2 regions of the Frankia sp. R43 genome follow, and region 1 is predicted to be linked to the other one. Evidence: predicted binding sites of a transcription regulator. Region 1 holds the regulator's gene; the other holds the start of a gene.

Evidence for each region. Region 1 encodes LexA, which represses DNA repair genes until DNA is damaged. Its sites were predicted from a motif close to CGAACNNNNGTTCG; they were not measured.
Region 2: ACG83_RS18210 (HNH endonuclease signature motif containing protein) is a predicted target of LexA. The motif match lies at 3,255-3,268, and genes of this name have one in related genera.

What each region holds. Positions count from the first base shown of each region.
Region 1 is NZ_LFCW01000001.1:1,373,031-1,381,650, reverse strand. It holds gene ACG83_RS05185 (EAL domain-containing protein) at 1-83, shown strand, start outside; gene dapF (diaminopimelate epimerase) at 80-1,015, shown strand; gene hflX (GTPase HflX) at 1,205-2,713, shown strand; gene lexA (transcriptional repressor LexA) at 2,871-3,620, opposite strand; gene ACG83_RS05165 (LysM peptidoglycan-binding domain-containing protein) at 4,723-4,974, shown strand; gene nrdR (transcriptional regulator NrdR) at 5,276-5,857, shown strand; gene ACG83_RS05155 (vitamin B12-dependent ribonucleotide reductase) at 6,339-8,620, shown strand, end outside.
Region 2 is NZ_LFCW01000004.1:176,120-184,739, forward strand. It holds gene ACG83_RS18195 (SDR family NAD(P)-dependent oxidoreductase) at 1-655, shown strand, start outside; gene ACG83_RS18200 (hypothetical protein) at 928-1,257, opposite strand; gene ACG83_RS18205 (cyclopropane-fatty-acyl-phospholipid synthase family protein) at 1,542-2,288, opposite strand; gene ACG83_RS18210 (HNH endonuclease signature motif containing protein) at 3,315-4,568, shown strand; gene ACG83_RS18215 (hypothetical protein) at 4,666-6,015, shown strand; gene ACG83_RS18220 (acyl-CoA reductase) at 6,012-7,436, shown strand; gene ACG83_RS18225 (MFS transporter) at 7,595-8,620, shown strand, end outside.

The DNA.
Region 1 (8,620 bases):
CGAGGGCGTGCCAGGACTCGCAGAACGGACGTCCTGGCAGTTCCGGACGTGGCGACCGCTCTCGGGCGGCCACGGCCGGATGAGGCGCCCGGCGCCGTACGATCGCCGCGTGCGGTACGTCAAGGGACACGGGACAGGCAACGACTTCGTCATCCTTCCGGATGCTGACGGTGATCTCGACCTGTCGGCACAGCTGGTGCGCGCGATCTGCCACCGCGGAACAGGGGTCGGTGCCGACGGGGTGCTGCGGGTGGTCCTCGTCGCCGCGGAGCCCGCGGCGGCGGCCTACCTTGGCGCCGCCCGCTGGTTCATGGACTACCGCAACGCCGACGGCTCCATCGCCGAGATGTGCGGCAACGGAGTCCGGGTCTTCGCGCGGTATCTGGTGGACGCCGGCTACGAGATGCCCGGCAGCCTCGTGATCGCCACCCGGGCGGGCCTGCGCTCCGTCGAGGTGCCGCCGGCCGGTGACGTGAGCGTGGACATGGGGCCGCCGGCTTTCGCCGCGGGCACCGTGCCGGTCACCGTGGTCGGCCGCGAGTTCGCCGCGGTGGGTGTTTCGATGGGCAACCCGCACGCGGTCTGCTTCGCCGACGACCTGGGGCCGTCCGAGCTGGCGCGCCTGGACCTGGGTGCTCCCGTCTTCCCGGCCGAGGCCTTCCCCGACGGTGTGAACGTCGAGGTCGTCGTGCCGAGTGTGGATGGCGTCGCGATGCGGGTCTTCGAACGCGGCGTCGGCGAGACGGCCTCCTGCGGCACCGGCGCCTGCGCGGTGGCGGTCGCGTGGGCGGCGCGGGTGGGCGGTACGCCGCCGTCCGAGGTGCTGGTCGATCTTCCCGGCGGGCGCCTGACCGTTGACTGGCGGGAGACGACCGTCATTCTGCGCGGTCCCGCCGTTCTTGTGTCTGACGGTGTCCTTCGTCCCGAATGGATCCGCCAGGCCGCCGAGGTCGCCTCCGGTACTGCCGCTGCGGGTGCGCAGGCACTGGTTCCCGCCGGGACCGGCCGGAGCTGACCGACAGGGCCGTTCCTACCGGGCGCCGGGCCGATAAACGGCTCGCGATCGCGGCAGCGGCGTGTCACCCTGGGGCTGCGGAGGTTCCGCTGCGCCGGGGCACCGAGCCCGGGTACAGCGGCACCGGCCCGCTCCCGAACGGGGCGGGCGGAATTCGACGGTCACCGTGCCGCGTTGAGAACGGATGGTATGAGTCTTCCCGCTGACGCCGCCATGGCGTCCACCCGGTACCCGAACCCGAACCTGAGCCCGAGCTTCGACGGCGACGACGGGGGCGTGGTCCTCCTCGGTGACGGCGAGGGGTTCTCCTTCTTCGACGAACAGGGCGACGGGTTCGACCTGGAGGAGCGTGGCGCGCTGCGCCGCATCCCGGGTCTCACCACCGAGCTCGAGGACGTCACCGAGGTCGAGTACCGCCAGCTCCGACTGGAGCGGGTGGTGCTGATCGGGGTGTGGACCTCCGGGACCCTCCTGGAGGCCGAGGCGTCGATGACGGAGCTCGCGGCCCTGGCCACCACCGCGGGCTCGATGGTGCTGGACGCGCTCGTGCAGCGCCGCGACCGGCCGGACACGGCGACCTTCGTCGGCTCCGGCAAGGCCCGAGAGCTCGCGGACGTCGTCGCGTCGACCGGTGCGGACACGGTGATCTGCGACGGCGAGCTGACCCCTGGGCAGCTGCGCCAGCTCGAAGAGGTCGTCAAGGTCAAGGTGATCGACCGGACGGCGCTCATTCTGGACATCTTCGCCCAGCATGCGACGTCCCGGGAGGGCAAGGCCCAGGTGGAGCTGGCCCAGCTCCAGTACATGCTCCCGCGGCTGCGTGGCTGGGGTGAGTCGATGTCCCGGGCCGCCGCGAGCAGTGGTGGCCGGGCGCCCATCGGTACCCGCGGCCCTGGTGAGACGAAGATCGAGACCGATCGGCGGCGGCTGCGCACACGGATGGCCAAGCTGCGGCGCGAGCTGGCCGCGATGGCCACCGTCCGGGAGACGAAGCGCTCCTCGCGGCGGCGGGGTGCCGTGCCGGCGGTCGCGATCGCCGGGTACACCAACGCCGGGAAGTCCTCGCTGCTCAACCGTCTGACCGGAGCCGGTGTGCTCGTCGAGGACGCCCTGTTCGCGACCCTCGACCCGACCGTGCGGCGAGCGACCCTGCCCGACGGGCGGGTGTTCACCCTGGCCGACACCGTCGGTTTCGTCCGGCATCTGCCGCACCAGATCGTCGAGGCGTTCCGGTCGACGTTGGAGGAGGTCGTGGACGCGGATCTCGTCCTGCACGTCGTCGACGGTTCGGCGCCGGACCCGATGGGGCAGATCACGGCGGTCCGTGAGGTGCTCGCCGAGATCGACGCGGCCGGGGTTCCCGAGCTCGTGGTCGTCAACAAGGTCGACGCGGTCGATCCGACGACGTTGGCAGTGCTGCGCAAGGCGGTTCCGGACGCCATCTTCGTCTCGGCTCGGTCCGGAACGGGCCTGGCGGAGCTGATCGACGCCCTCTCGGAGCGGATACCGCACCCGGAGATCGAGATGTCGCTGCTGGTGCCCTACACCCGTGGTGATCTCGTCTCCCGGATCCACCGCGACGGCGAGGTGCTGAGCGTCGAGCACACCGGCGCGGGCACGGCGGTGGCGGCCCGGGTGCCGGTGAGCCTTGCCGCCGAGCTGGAGCCCTTCAGGGTCGCTGGAGCCCTTCGGAGCTGACCGCTTCGAAACTGACCGCTTCGGAGCTGACCCCGCTTCGGAGCTGACCGAGCCGGCGGGAAGCCGAGCCAGGGGCCGCCGCCTGGCTCGGCATGGCGGCTGGCTCGATGGCCGGCTCTTCCCCAGGGGGTCAGCGCCCCCTGGGGTCGCGTTCGGGTCAGACCCGGCGCATCACGGCGACGATCCGGCCGAGGATGGTCGCGTCTTCGGCCGGGATGTCGGAGAACGCGGGGTTCTCCGGCGCCAGCCACACCCGGCCGTCGCGCTGGCGGAAGCGCTTGACCGTCGCCTCGCCGTCGATCATGGCCGCGACGATCTCGCCGTTGTCGGCGACCGGCTGCTGGCGGACGACGACGTAGTCACCGTCGCAGATCGCGGCATTGATCATCGACTGCCCGACCACCTTGAGCAGGAACAGCGTGCCCTCACCGACGATCTCCCGCGGGAGCGGGTAGACGTCCTCGACGGCCTGCTCCGCGAGGATCGGCCCGCCGGCCGCGATTCGCCCGATGAGGGGCACGTAGGTCGGGGTGCCGCCCTCGGCCGCGACGGCACCACCCACCTCCGCCGGCGTGGCGCCGGCGGAGCGCAGCCGGGCGCCCGCCTTCTGGCCGCCGATCGGCAGTACTTCCATGGCCCGCGGCCGGTTCGGGTCGCGCCGCAGGAAGCCCTTCTCCTGGAGCACCTTGAGTTGGTGCGCGACGCTGCTGGTGCTGGTCAGGCCGACAGCCTCGCCGATCTCGCGGACGCTCGGCGGATAGCCGCGCTGCTCCACCGCGGCGCGGATGACCTCGAGAATCCCCTTCTGTCGTTGCGTGAGGCCTGAGGCGTCCGCGGGGCTGTCGGGAAGATCCCGGACATTGCCGCGGGCGTCGCCTCGGCGGGTACCCCGTGCCTGGCTGGTCATCGCCTACCGCTCTCCCTGTCGATGCATCCGGCGGCGGGGCTTCGCCCGCTACCGGCTTCTCCGCGACCGGGGGCTCGGCGGTTCCGCAGCCGGCGGGCCACCCGGTCGATCTACCACTTTGTCCTATTAGTAGCTTCTGACCGGTTCGGGTGGATTTTCCGTGCTCGCTTCTTCTCGCACGATCGTCCACAACTGATCGTCCTTGACGGTAGTCGGCCGGTCGCCGAATCTCAAACGTCTGTTCGAGCGTGTCGGGGGAAGTGTGCGTGGCGACCGTGTAAGAATCGCTCAGGTGTTCGAGCGAGCGGATGCTCGCGCCTGGGAGGTTGACATGGCCGACCCCGATCTGGCCGACCCCGATCCGGCCAACGCTGATCCGGCCGACCCTGATCTTTCCCGCGCCGGTCTGGCTGATGCCGACGTGACCGACGTTGCCATTGTCGATATCGCCATTGTCGATGTTGCTGCGGCCGATCGTGACCTTCGGCCGGCCGCTGGCGACGTTGGCCTGGCTGCCGGCGATGTTGACATCGCGGATGGCGACAGGGCGCTCGGCGGGGGAGCCGGTCCCAAGTGTCGGGTGTTCCGCGTCGGCGCGGCGCGGCGGTCCGCGGCCGTCGGAGGAGGTGCGCCGGCGGCGGGCGGCCGTGGTGGTCGCGCGCGTCCGCGTCCTCGTGCTCGCCGTGGTGCGGCGGTCAGCGGGGTCGTGGTGCGCGGCCAGGCGGTGCGGGGCAGGGCCGTGCGTGGCGGTGATCGGCGGCCGGCGCATCGCTCGGCCCCTTCTCGTTGTCTCGGCAGTGGTCCTTCGCCTGCGGCGGGCCCGTGCGGCGCACAGTCGTCCTCGGCGGCGGTCGAGTGCGTCGAGGCCCAGGTCATCGAGATGCCCGGGCTGGAATGGCGTGCCCGCGCCGTCGGGTACGCGTTGCCGCCGCCCGGCGACCAGAGGCTACGGACGAGAGCACGGCGCCGGTGGCCGAGTCTGCGGCGCAGCTCGTCCCCGAGCTCGCGAGCCCTGTCCCCGGGCGCGCAACGGCCCCGCCCGGGCTCGCGACGCCGCCCGCGGCAACAGCCGCCGCTGAGGCTGACCCGGCGGGGCAGGCTCGTGTTCGCGGCGCTCGCGTGCCTGTCCGGCGCGCTGGTGCTCTCGCTGGCGTTGGTCACCGCGTCGCAGGCGTTCACGGCCACCCCGGTGGACTGTCAGGCCCACGTGGTGCGCCAGGGCGAGACGCTCTGGGAGGTGGCACGCGGGATCGACCCCGAGGCCGACACCCGTGCGGTTGTTCGTCGGCTCATGTCCCTGAACGATCTGCCCACCGCGGATCTCGTTCCCGGCCAGCCGCTCTGCCTGCCCTGACGGTGGCCCGCCCGACGGCCGGCCGCCGGGCGGGACCGGCTGCCGATCAAGTGGTGGCGGCCCCGCGGCAGCGACACGCCGGAGGAGGAGGGGCGGTGTCGGACCTGTCGGGTGCGTGCGCTACGGTGAACACAACATCTTGTAGTTACAGCACCGTAAGTCATCCACAGGTTGTGCATCGATATCCACAGGTTGTCAGTTGGCCACCCCCGGAGGGTGGTCGGCCGGTGGCATGTGGGCACCTGCTGGGGCGTGCTCCGCGTGTGGCAGCCAGGCCGCCCGGAGCGGAGAGGAGTGTGCCGTGCGCTGTCCCTTCTGCCGCCATTCCGACAGCCGTGTCGTTGACAGCAGGGAGGCCGAGGAAGGCGCCGCGATCCGGCGGCGCAGAGCCTGCTCGGAGTGTGGGCGCCGGTTCACGACGATGGAGGAAGCTTCGTTGCGGGTGCGCAAGCGTAGCGGTGCCACCGAGCCGTTCAGCCGCGCCAAGGTGATCGTGGGCGTGCGCAAGGCCTGCCAGGGGCGCCCGGTCCGGTCGGACGATCTCGCCCTGCTGGCCGAGCGGGTCGAGGAGACGGTGCGTTCCTCCGGCTCCGCGGAGGTGGCTGCCGAGGACGTCGGCCGGGCGATACTCGGCCCGCTCCGGGAGCTGGACGAGGTCGCCTACCTTCGGTTCGCCTCGGTCTATCTGGCCTTCGAGTCGCTCGCCGACTTCGAGGTGGCGATCGCGGCGCTTCGTGCCGACGCGGGGCAGAGCTCCGAAGCCGGTGGCACCCCGCTGGCGGAGTCGTCCCGGGCCGCCGGCCCGGAGCTGGGCGCCGCCGGGCTCACCCGCGGGCCGCACCTCGCCGCCGCGCCGGGCCTGCGCGCGGCCGCCGGCCCCTGAGCCGCCGCCGGCCCCTGAGCCAGGGCCGGGTGCGGCCTCGGCCAGGCCAGGCCGGGTGTGGGGCGGCCCAGGAAATCGGGGCATCCCCGGCACCGGGCGTATCACTGACAACCGCACCGGCAACCGCACCGCTCTTAACCACCGCGGACTGACCACCGCGACTGACCACAGCATCGTGATCGCGCCCTGACCGCCGCGCCACGTCGCTCCACCACCGCCACGAACCACCGCATTCGGCGGTCGCCTGCGCCACCACAGCCGTCACCGCATCGCGCACCGACGGCGTGGTCGCCTGCGCTGCCACAGATCCCAAAGCACGTCGGACCGATCAGCAACGAGGCTGATCCGGTCATTTCGGCGTGCCATCCAACGGCGGGGCCACCTGCCCGGCGAGCGCCGAGCCCGCTGTGGACCGGGCTCATCGGGCAGGTAACCCCGGCCGCCATTGTTGAACCTGTCGAAAGCGAACACGAGGAGTGCCATGACCGAGACCCGCGGCAAGGGCAGCAGATCGGCCGCGAAGGTGGCTGGCCTGAAGATCCGGCGGGTTCGAACCACGCCCGGCGTCCACCCCTACGACGAGGTGGAGTGGGAGACCCGGGACGTCGTCATGACGAACTGGCGTGACGGTTCAGTCAACTTCGAGCAGCGCGGGGTGGAGTTCCCGGCCGCCTGGTCGGTGAACGCCTCCAACATCGTTGCCAGCAAGTACTTCCGCGGCGCGCTCGGCTCGGCCGAGCGCGAGTCGTCGCTGCGCCAGCTCATCGACCGGGTCGTGCACCGCTACACAGTGGCCGGCCGCGAGAACGGCTACTTCGCCTCCGAGGACGACGCCGAGGCCTTCGAGCACGAGCTCACCTGGATGCTGCTGCACCAGGTGTTCAGCTTCAACTCCCCGGTCTGGTTCAACGTCGGGACCTCGGCGCCCCAACAGGTCTCGGCCTGCTTCATCCTCGCCGTCGACGACACCATGGAGTCGATTCTCAACTGGTACCGGGAGGAGGGGCTGATCTTCAAGGGCGGGTCCGGTGCCGGCCTGAACCTCTCCCGGATCCGGTCGTCGAAGGAACTGCTCTCCTCCGGCGGAACGGCGTCCGGCCCGGTCAGCTTCATGCGTGGCGCCGACGCCTCGGCAGGCACCATCAAGTCGGGCGGCGCGACCCGCCGTGCCGCGAAGATGGTCGTGCTCGACGTCGACCACCCCGACATCGTCGAGTTCGTGGAGACGAAGGCACGGGAGGAAGACAAGATCCGTGCCCTGCGTGACGCCGGGTTCGACATGGATCTCGGCGGCCGTGACATCGCCTCGGTGCAGTACCAGAACGCCAACAACTCGGTCCGGGTGAACGACGAGTTCATGCGGGCCGTCGTCGACGGGACGTCCTTCGACCTGCGTGCCCGGCTGGACAACCGGGTGATCGAGTCGGTGGACGCCAAGGGGCTGTTCACCACGATCGCCCAGGCGGCCTGGGAATGCGCCGACCCGGGCATCCAGTACGACGGGACGATCAACGACTGGCACACCTGCCCGGAGTCCGGGCGGATCTCCGCGTCGAACCCGTGCTCGGAGTACGTCCACCTGGACAACTCCAGCTGCAACCTGGCGTCGCTGAACCTGATGAAGTTCCTGCGGCCGGATCGCACCTTCGACGCCGAGGCGTTCGTCGCGTCGGTCGAGCTGATCATCACCGCGATGGACATCTCGATCTGCTTCGCGGACTTCCCGACCCCCGAGATCACCACGGTGACCCGGGCCTACCGCCAGCTCGGCATCGGCTACGCCAACCTGGGCGCGCTGCTCATGGCGAGCGCCCGGGCCTACGACTCCGAGGGCGGGCGCTCGCTCGCCGCGGCGATCACCTCGCTGATGACGGCGACGGCCTACCGCCGCTCGGCGGAGCTCGCCGGAACCGTCGGGGCGTACGACGGCTTCGCCCGCAACGCCGACGCGCACCGCCGCGTCGTGCGCAAGCACGCGGCGGCGAACGACGCGGTCCGCACCGTCCACGCCGAGGACGCCCGGCTGATCGCGGCCGCCTCGAAGGAGTGGGAGCGGGCGCTGTCGGTGGGGGAGAAGAGCGGATGGCGTAACGCGCAGGTCAGCCTGCTCGCCCCGACCGGGACCATCGGGCTGGCGATGGACTGCGACACCACCGGGATCGAGCCCGACCTGGCCCTGGTGAAGATGAAGAAGCTGGTCGGCGGCGCCAGCATGAAGATCGTGAACCAGACGGTGCCGGCGGCGCTGCGGGCGCTGGGCTACCCGGAGGAGACGACCGAGGCGATCGTCGAGTTCATCGCCGAGCACGGCCATGTCGTCGACGCCCCCGGCCTGCGTCCGGAGCACTACGAGGTCTTCGACTGCGCGATCGGTGACCGCGCGATCAGCCCGATGGGGCATGTCCGGATGATGGCGGCGGTCCAGCCGTTCCTGTCCGGTGCGATCTCCAAGACGGTGAACATGCCGTCCACTGCCACGGTCGCCGACGTCGAGGAGATCTACCTCGAAGGCTGGCGGCTCGGGCTCAAGGCGCTGGCGATCTACCGGGACAACTGCAAGGTCGGCCAGCCGCTGACCGATGTGAAGGGCGCGAAGCGGGACGCCGAGGCGGCCGCCGCCGCAGCCGGCACCGCCGACGCCGCGCTCGCGGGTGCCGCGGCCACCACCGGGGTCACCGCGGCCGGGCTCCCGCAGTGGCCCGCCGGCCCCGGGGAACACCGCCCGGTCCGGCGGCGGCTGCCCAAGAAGCGCCCGTCGCAGAC
Region 2 (8,620 bases), on a different contig from region 1:
CCGGGTCGCGGTCGTCGCCCGGCGGCTCGACAAGCTGACCGAACTCGCGAAGGAGATCGACGGCCTGCCGGTCGCCTGCGACCTCTCCGATCTCACCGCCGTCCGCACCGTCGTGCCGGCAGTCGTCGAGGGCCTCGGAGCACCGGAGATCCTCGTCAACGGCGCCGGCAGCATGTTCACCTACGAGCGGGCCGAATCCGAGCCGGTCGAGGCGTCCCGCCGCACGATCGACCTCAACCTGCTCGCCCCGTTCCTGCTCGCCCAGGACGTCTTCCCACACATGGTCGCCGCCGGCCGCGGCACCATCATCAACATCTCGTCGATCAGTGGGAAGGTCGGCATCCCCGGCATCCCACAGGCGTCCTACGCGGCCAGCAAGGCCGGTCTGTCCGGGCTGACGTCCGAGCTCGCGGTGCAGTGGGCGCGGCACTCGATCCGGGTCAACACGGTCGCCCCCGGCTTCTTCCGCAGCGAGATCACCGGCCCGCTCTACTCCAGTGAGAAGTCGATCGAGTACCTGCGCCGCAACACCCCGCTGCCGAAGGAGGGAACCGCCGAGGACATCGTCGGCGCCGTCCTGTGGCTCGCCGGCGACGCCGGCAGCTACGTCACCGGCCAGACCATCGTCGTGGACGGCGGCTGGACCGCCCGCTGAGGCCAGGGCCGGTCGCCATCCGGACCATCGAGCCACACATCGGCCGGGTGCATCGCAAGCTCGGCGTGTCCCGCCGTGACCTCATCCGGCACCCACCGCCCGCTCCGTCGAGCGAGCCGGAGGCCCGAAGCGTCAGGCGGCTCCTTTCGCCTGCGGATGTTCCGGATGAACCTCGACAATGCGCGCGACGGCGTCAGGCCGCGTCGCGCGGCACAGGCGTATGTCCGTCCTGCTGGCATGCACGCGCACGCGCAGGCGTCTGGATTCAGGAGTCAGGAGGGATCTGGAGCCCAGTTGGAAAATGGTTTCATCCAGGCGAGGTGAGATCCGATCACCGTGAGGGATGCCGCGAATTCGGCGGCCAGCCCGGTGAGCATCGCCTCGAGAGCAGGAGTTCCCACTTCTTCGACGCTCGGATTCGGTATCCAGTCCGTCCTCGACAGACAGTGGATCTCCACAAGGTCTCCCCCGGGGATGAACTCCAGGGTTCGCTCGAGCCCCTGGGAGTACAGGTCGATCTCCGTGCGCCTCCGGAGCCTGACACCTGCCAGGAGCTCAGGCAGCTGCTCCATGAAGACCGAGAGGTCGTAGGCGACGTCCACCGGCCACTAGGGACAGCCGAAACCGTGGATGCGAAAACGACAGTCAGTCTCGCCGAGCAGGTAGCAGGCAGTCATGACCAGACTGTCATAGTCATCGTCGACCTCCGGGGAAATCGACGCCGTGCCGGCCGCGAGCGGAGATGTCGGCCTTTCCAGGGAACAACCGAATGCCATCGACGAGACCTCCTGTGCGGGGTGGACACGCTAGCCGGGTCGACGCCAACAAGGAAATTCCCGTGCAGGCCCGGGCCGCGTGGTTTACGGGCCCGCACGAGAGGTGAGAATCAGCGGCTCATGAGAGCGAAGACTCCCCAGCCGAGATACTCACGTGTGCATCGCGCGTAGCGGGCGGGCTCCGTGGTGAGCTCTTCCCTGACCTCGGGCACCAGTTCGTCGCCCGGGTTCCGGTCGAGCCAGCGGCGCAGGTTCAGCCACTGGGCCGCGGCGTACCGGTCCCAGCTGTCCTGATCGGCCAGTGTCATCTCCACAAGGTCGTACCCGAGTTCCCGGAAATGCACGATCAGGTCCGGCAGGCGCAGGAAGTCGGCGATGCCGGTGGCGTGGCAGGCCTTGGCGGTCTCCTCGTCGGGAGGGGTCCGCCGCCAGTACGGCTCGCCGATCAGCATCAGGCCTCCGGGGCGGAGGCTGCGGCTGAGCAGCTCGGCCGTCCCGGCGACGCCGTTCCCGATCCACGTGGCGCCGACACAGGCGGCCAGATCGACCGGCTCGTCCGCGACATGGCCGCGCGCATCCCCGTGGACGAACTCGACCCGGTCGGCGACGCCGAGCTCGGCGGCGCGGGCCCGGGCCTGCTCGGTGAAGATTGTGCTGATGTCCACGCCGGCGCCCGTGATCCCGTGGTCACGCGCCCAGGTGCACAGCAGCTCGCCGGAGCCACTGGCCAGATCGAGCACCCGTGTCCCGGGAGCGAGGTGCAGCGATTCGCCCAGGGCCGCGAGCTTGGCCGCGGTCAGCGGATTGTGGATCCGGTGGCTGCTTTCACGGATGGTGAAGATACGAGGAAGGTCCATGACCGAATTCCCTTCTGTCATGCCTTGGGATGTGAGACGCGGTTGGTGACGCCCCGCATGGGCGCGACGCGGTCCTGGCAGCGGGCGTTCGGCGTCCTTTGGCTCGACGACGGTGGCGGAGAGGACGGCCGCAGGGGCCAGCCGGACAGGTAGCCAGCGAGCCGGACAGCCAGCCGGTTTCCGGCGACCGCCGGAGGGATGACAGCCAGCAGGACGGTCCGGTCTCAGCCACGACGGCACGCAAGCCGCGATCGGCCCGCACGAGGTGGCTGGAAGACGGTCCGTCGGCCTGCGGTCGGGCGAAGGAACTCTCACGTTCCGCGTTCCAAGTCGTAGCCGGCTGAAAACGTGACCCGTGCAGGAGAACGGAGAGCGCCAGGTCGGCGCGCAGAAGGTTGATGAAGCACTGTGGAGACCCTTGAAAGGGGCCCAGCCGGACAGCATGCCTGCCGGGACTACTCCCAGCTGCGAGAATGACAGGCGAAGGTCAGGGCAGGGCCCGGGAAGCGAGGATGATCCGGGCACAGCGCAATGCGGTGGTCTCCACGACAGTCATCAACTCACCTCCGTCGATCTCCGCGTTCACATATTCCGTCGCCGCGGCACAACGTTACCACCGGCGGGTGGACGGCCACGCTGTCGACGCTGCCCGACCACCAGGCCGGAGACTGGTTCCGGCGCATTTCCTGCAGACGCGACCCTCTCGACGCGACCCCTCCGTGGGGCAGCTGCCGGCATTCCTGAACGCCGCACAGGCCAGCCCGACGCCGGCGCCTCCTCATCGCTGGCCGCGAGGGATTCGACGAGACCGCCCTACCCATGGCTGCGGTGCGACCGCACAACCCGCGGCCAGTTGGGTCGACTCGGGTCGCCGCCTGCGGCGCGGAGGCTGTTGGCGTCCTCCGCGGTACTCCCTGTGGTCTCCACGCGCAGCGCCCGTTCCGGCAGGCTTCGACCATCGATAATCGAACATGTGTTCGCGATCCGCCGGGCACACGGGTTCGGTTCGGGCGAGGTGAGCACGCCATGCCAGCACCCACACGTTCGAGCGAAGCATCTGGCGCATCCCGGGTGCGGGACGCGGCCGCGGCCTTCGACGACCAGGTTCGCGACCTGCTGTCCCGGATCGGCGTTCAGGCCGCGGCGCTGGCCGCGGCCCACGCCGGAATGCTGCGGCTGCTCGCCGAGTACGCCGGGCTGCGACCGTCGGCCGAGGCCGACCCGCTGTTCTCGTTCGACATGTTCGCCCCGGAGGAGCTCGCCGGCGTGCTGCGGGTATCCGCCGCCACCGCTGGTGGGCAGATGGGTTTCGCCTTCTCCGCGGTGCGGCGGCTCCCCCGAGCGATGCAGGCACTGGAGGACGGCATCCTCGACCTGCAACGTCTGCGGTCGTTGGAGACCGCAGCCAGCCCCCTCACCGACGAGCAGGCCAGCCAGGTCGAGGAGCAGGTCCTGGCCGGCGGGCCGCGACGCAACCGGGGCGCGTTCGGTGCCGCCTGCCGTCGCGCCGTCCTCAACGTCGACCCTGGCGGCGCCGCCGAGCGTGCCACGGAGCGTCGCAAGGGCCGTCACGTCCGGCTCCACCCCGGCGACGACGCCACCAGCACCCTGTCCGCGCTATTGCCCGCGGAGGACGCCGCGGCCTGCGACAACCAGCTCAACCAGATCGCCGATGAGATCATCCGTACCCGCGATGCGGACGACCAGCGCACCCGCGACCAGATCCGCGCAGACACCCTCGTCGACCGCATCACCGGCCGCACACCGCTGCGCCCGCTGCCCTGCGACGTCCAGGTCATCGTTCCGATCACAGCCCTGCTCGGGCTGGGCGAGGAGCCCGGTGAGATCCCGGGCTTCGGTCCCATACCTGCCGACATCGCCCGGGACCTGGCGATGCGCCCGACCTCCACCTGGCGGCGCATGCTCGTCGACCCGCAGGGGGCGCTGATCGAGGTCGCCGACCGGCGCCACCCCAGCCCCGCCCAGGTCCGGCATGTGCGTGCCCGCAACCGCATCTGCGTCCACCCCGGCTGCACCCGCCGTGCCACCCGCACCGACACCGACCACACCACGCCCTACGCCGCCGGCGGGCCCACGATCGTCGACAACCTCGGGCCGCTCTGCCTCAAACACCACCGCCTGCGCCATCACCCCGACCGTCCCTGGATCGTCCGCCAGCCACGCCCCGGCACGTTCACCTGGACGAGCCCACTCGGCACCAGGTTCACCGTCCACCCGCACGACTACATCACCGGCGAGGAACACCTCCCGGCCGGCTGAGACCCCCCTCCGCAGGCCGCGCGACAGCCCGGACCTTGACATCAGAAACTAGACCCACGAGTCTAGTAAAAACGTTCCGGAAGGGAGAGGGCCCAGGGTGAGTGCGGCAGTCGAGCGTCTGACAGGGCTGGTCCAGTCGGAGGAGCGCTTCGCGATCCCGTACGCGGATCTCCGCGAGACGCAGGTCGAGGCGATGAACGAGCTGTTCCAGGAGCGCCGGGAGCGGATCCGGTTACTCGCGTTCCGCGCGAAGGAGGCGGGCATCAGCGAGATCCGCTCCCGGGCGGACGCGGTCGGGCTGCTGTTCCCGCACACCGCGTACAAGAGCTACCCGGAGAGCTTCCTGAGCGAGCGGAGGTGGGATCGGCTGGGCAGGTGGCTCGGCACCGTGTCAGCACACCCGCTCACGCCGATCGACACCTCGGACGTCGTCGACATGGACGACTGGATCGCCCGTTACGAGGCGGTGGGGCACTACATCTCATGTTCGAGCGGAACGACCGGCAAGTCCGCGATGATGATCGCCTCTGAGCAGGACATGGCGTGGTCGCGCCTGGACACGGTCGGCGTCTTCGCGTGGGGATCCGGAGTGCGACCCGAGCGTGACCGCAGGATGATCGGCATCGCGCCCACCGCCGCCGTCGCCAAGAACCTCAACGCGCGCGACGCCCAGCAGGCCGCGTTCGGTGACCCGCGCCTCGAACCGTTCACGCTGCCCATGCCACCGATCACGATCGGCCAGATGACGAAGATGGTCGTCCTGCGCAAGGCGATCGCGGACGGCACCGCCCGACCGGACGAGATCGCCGACTTCGAGGCGACGTCGCGGGAGCGCGAGCAGACACTCCAGACCGCCTACGTCAAGGCCGCCGAGCACGTCGTCGCATCCCGCGCGGACAAGCTGTACCTCGCCGGCATGTGGAACGCGCTGTACCTCGTAGCCGGAATGGTGCGCGAGATGGGCTACAGCGGCTCGGACTTCAACCCGGACAACTGCATCTACGTCGGCGGCGGTCTCAAGCGGGCCAAGCTCCCACCGGACTACCAGGAGTACGTCTACGAGACCTTCAACATCCCCGCCGGCCGCAGGTTCCAGATGTACGGCATGCAGGAGCTGAACTCGGGCATGCCGCGCTGCGCCGCTGGTGGCCGCTACCACGTGCCGCCGTGGGTCGTGCCGTTCGTGCTCGACTCCGATGGCGACGTTCTGCTTCCGCACGAATCGGGCGAGGTGCAGGGCCGCGCGGCGTTCTTCGACCTGTCGCTCGACGGCCGGTGGGGCGGCGTGGTGACCGGTGACCGGATCTCGCTGGACCTCGACCCGTGTGCCTGCGGCAACGCGAGCCCCAGCGTGCGGGACGACATCACCCGCTACGCCGACCTCGAAGGCGACGACAAGATCGGCTGCGCCGGCACCGTCGACGCCTACGTCCGGGGGCTGTCATGACGACCACCGAAACCAGCCCGGCAACCGCCGCAAAGGCCACCGAGGTCATCCGGGTCGATCACTTCGTGCGGGGGCGGGTGGTCCCCGGCGGCGCGGTGCACTACCGGTCCCGTGACCTCGGCGTCGAGTTCGCGACGCCCGAGATCGTGCTCGACGACCTGGTGACGCCGCGCCGGGAGCTGCCACCGCTGCTCGACGTGCCGATCGAGGAGATCATCGACTTCCTCGTCGCCTGCGGTGAGCGCCTGGTACTGGAGGAGAACGCCCACCTGCAGCGGGCTGCGGATCTCATCGCCGCCACCAACCCGCTGCCGCGCCGGGTGATCGAGAACCTGTTCCGCTCCGCACGCCTGCGGCTGACGAAGCGGGCGCTGTGGTCCAGCATCGAGACCAACTTCGCCAACCCGGCGGCGCTCGACGGCTGGGTCGAGCGGACCGACCACCACGGCCAGCACGGCGCGCTACGTGCCTTCCCACCCCGGATGATCCACATGCTGGCCGGCAACTCGCCGACCGGCTGCATCTCCTCGATCGCGCAGGGCGCGCTCGTCAAGGCGGTCAACGTCTTCAAGATGCCCTCGAGCGACCCGTTCACCTGCGTCGCGATGCTGCGGACGATGGCCGAGGTCGACCCCGACCATCCGGTCGTGCGGTCGATGTCCGCGGTGTACTGGCGTGGCGGCGACGAGCGGATCGAGCGGACGCTCTACCGGCCGCAGTTCTTCGACCGGATCGTCGCCTGGGGCGGCGGCGACGCCATCAACAACGTGATCAAGTATCTGGGGCCGGGGCTGCAGCTGGTCTCGTTCGACCCGAAGACGTCGATCTCGATCCTCGGGCCGGAGACCTTCACCTCCGACGCCGTCATCGACGCGGTCGCCGAGGCGGCCGCGGTCGATGTTTCGGTCTTCAACCAGGAGGCCTGCCTGGCCAGCCGCTTCATCTTCGTCGCGGGTGAGCGCTCCGGCATCGAGACGTTCTGCGCACGACTGCAGTCGCGCCTCGGGGTGGACCGCGAGACCGCGTCGGAGACGGCGCATCCGCTGCCTGGCGACCTGCGCGACGAGATCCAGATGCTTCAGGTGCTCGACGACGAGGTCAAGGTGTGGGGTCGCCCCGACGGCCGCGGCCTGGTGGTGCTGACCTCCGACCCGGTGGAGTTCCACCCGAGCAACAAGACGGTCAACGTCGTGCACCTGGACTCGATCGACCAGGCCGTCCGGTTCGTGAACGTCGCGACCCAGACCATCGGCATGTATCCGCCGGAGCTCAAACGGGCGATGCGCGACCGGCTCGCCAGCGCGGGAGCCCAGCGGGTGGTGCGCATCGGCGGCGCCGCGAAGCACGTGGAGGGCGGCCCGCACGACGCGATGTTCCCCCTCCAGCGCTTCGTGCACTGGATGTCGGACGAGGACGCCTGAGAGGCAGGAAACCAGACAGACCAGCAGACATACCAGCAGGGCGGATACCTAACCGGATGCCCGACATATCGGTTTGCCTCTAGGCTTGCTTGCGCGAAGGTCGGCGGTCCAGCTGGTCGGTGGTCCACCAGCGCCGGCCATGAAGGTGAGCGATCCTCGTGGGTTCCAGCCAGGCCGCCCCGGTCCAGCCTGTCTCCGACGCCTCCGTCCGGGCGATTGTGCTGGCGCTCGCCGGTGCCGGCGTCGTCGTCACGATCATGGGCACGGTCATCGTGCCGCTTATCCCGACGCTGCCGGCGCTGTTGCACACCTCGTCAGCGGCGGACGCCTCCTGGGCGATCACCGCGACGCTGCTGGCCGGGGCGGTCGCCATGCCGGTGGCGGGGCGGCTCGGTGACCTGCACGGAAAGCGGCGGGTGCTCATCGCCTGCACCTGGGTGATGGTCGTCGGCTCCTCGATCTGCGCGCTCACCAGCGCGCTGGTACCGGTGACCGCCGGGCGGGCGTTGCAGGGCGTGGGGATGGCGGCGGTCCCGCTCGGCATCAGCATCATGCGTGACGTTCTGCCGCCAGCCCGGCTGCCGGGCGCGATCGCCCTCATGAGCTCGTCCTTCGGGGTCGGCGGCGCGCTCGGCCTGCCGATCTCCTCGCTGATCGCGCAGGCCGCCGACTGGCATGTGCTGTTCTGGCTGTGCGCCGGCTCCGGGGCGGTGTTCGCCGTGCTGGTACGGGTCGTGGTTCCCGAGTCGCCGGTGCGGGCGGTCGGGCGGTTCGACATCGTCGGCGCGCTCGGCCTCACCGCGGGGCTGCTCGCCATGCTGTTGGCCATCACCAAGGGCAGCAGCTGGGGCTGGGGCAGCGTGACGACGCTGTCCCAGCTCGGCACGGCCGTCGTCGTGCTCGTCCTGTGGGGCGCCTTCGAGATCCGAGTAGCCGCGCCGCTGGTCGATCTGCGGGCAAGTGCCCAGCGGCCGGTCCTGCTGACCAACCTGTGCGCGCTGATCGTCGGCTTCGCGATGTACATCATCACCCTGGTCGCGCCCCAGGTGCTGCAGCTGCCCGGGGGGACCGGCTACGGCCTCGGACAGTCGATGCTGGCCGCCGGCCTGTGGATGGCGCCTGGAGGGCTGGCGATGATGGCCATCGCACCGCTGACCGCGCGGCTCACCGCCGCGCGCGGACCG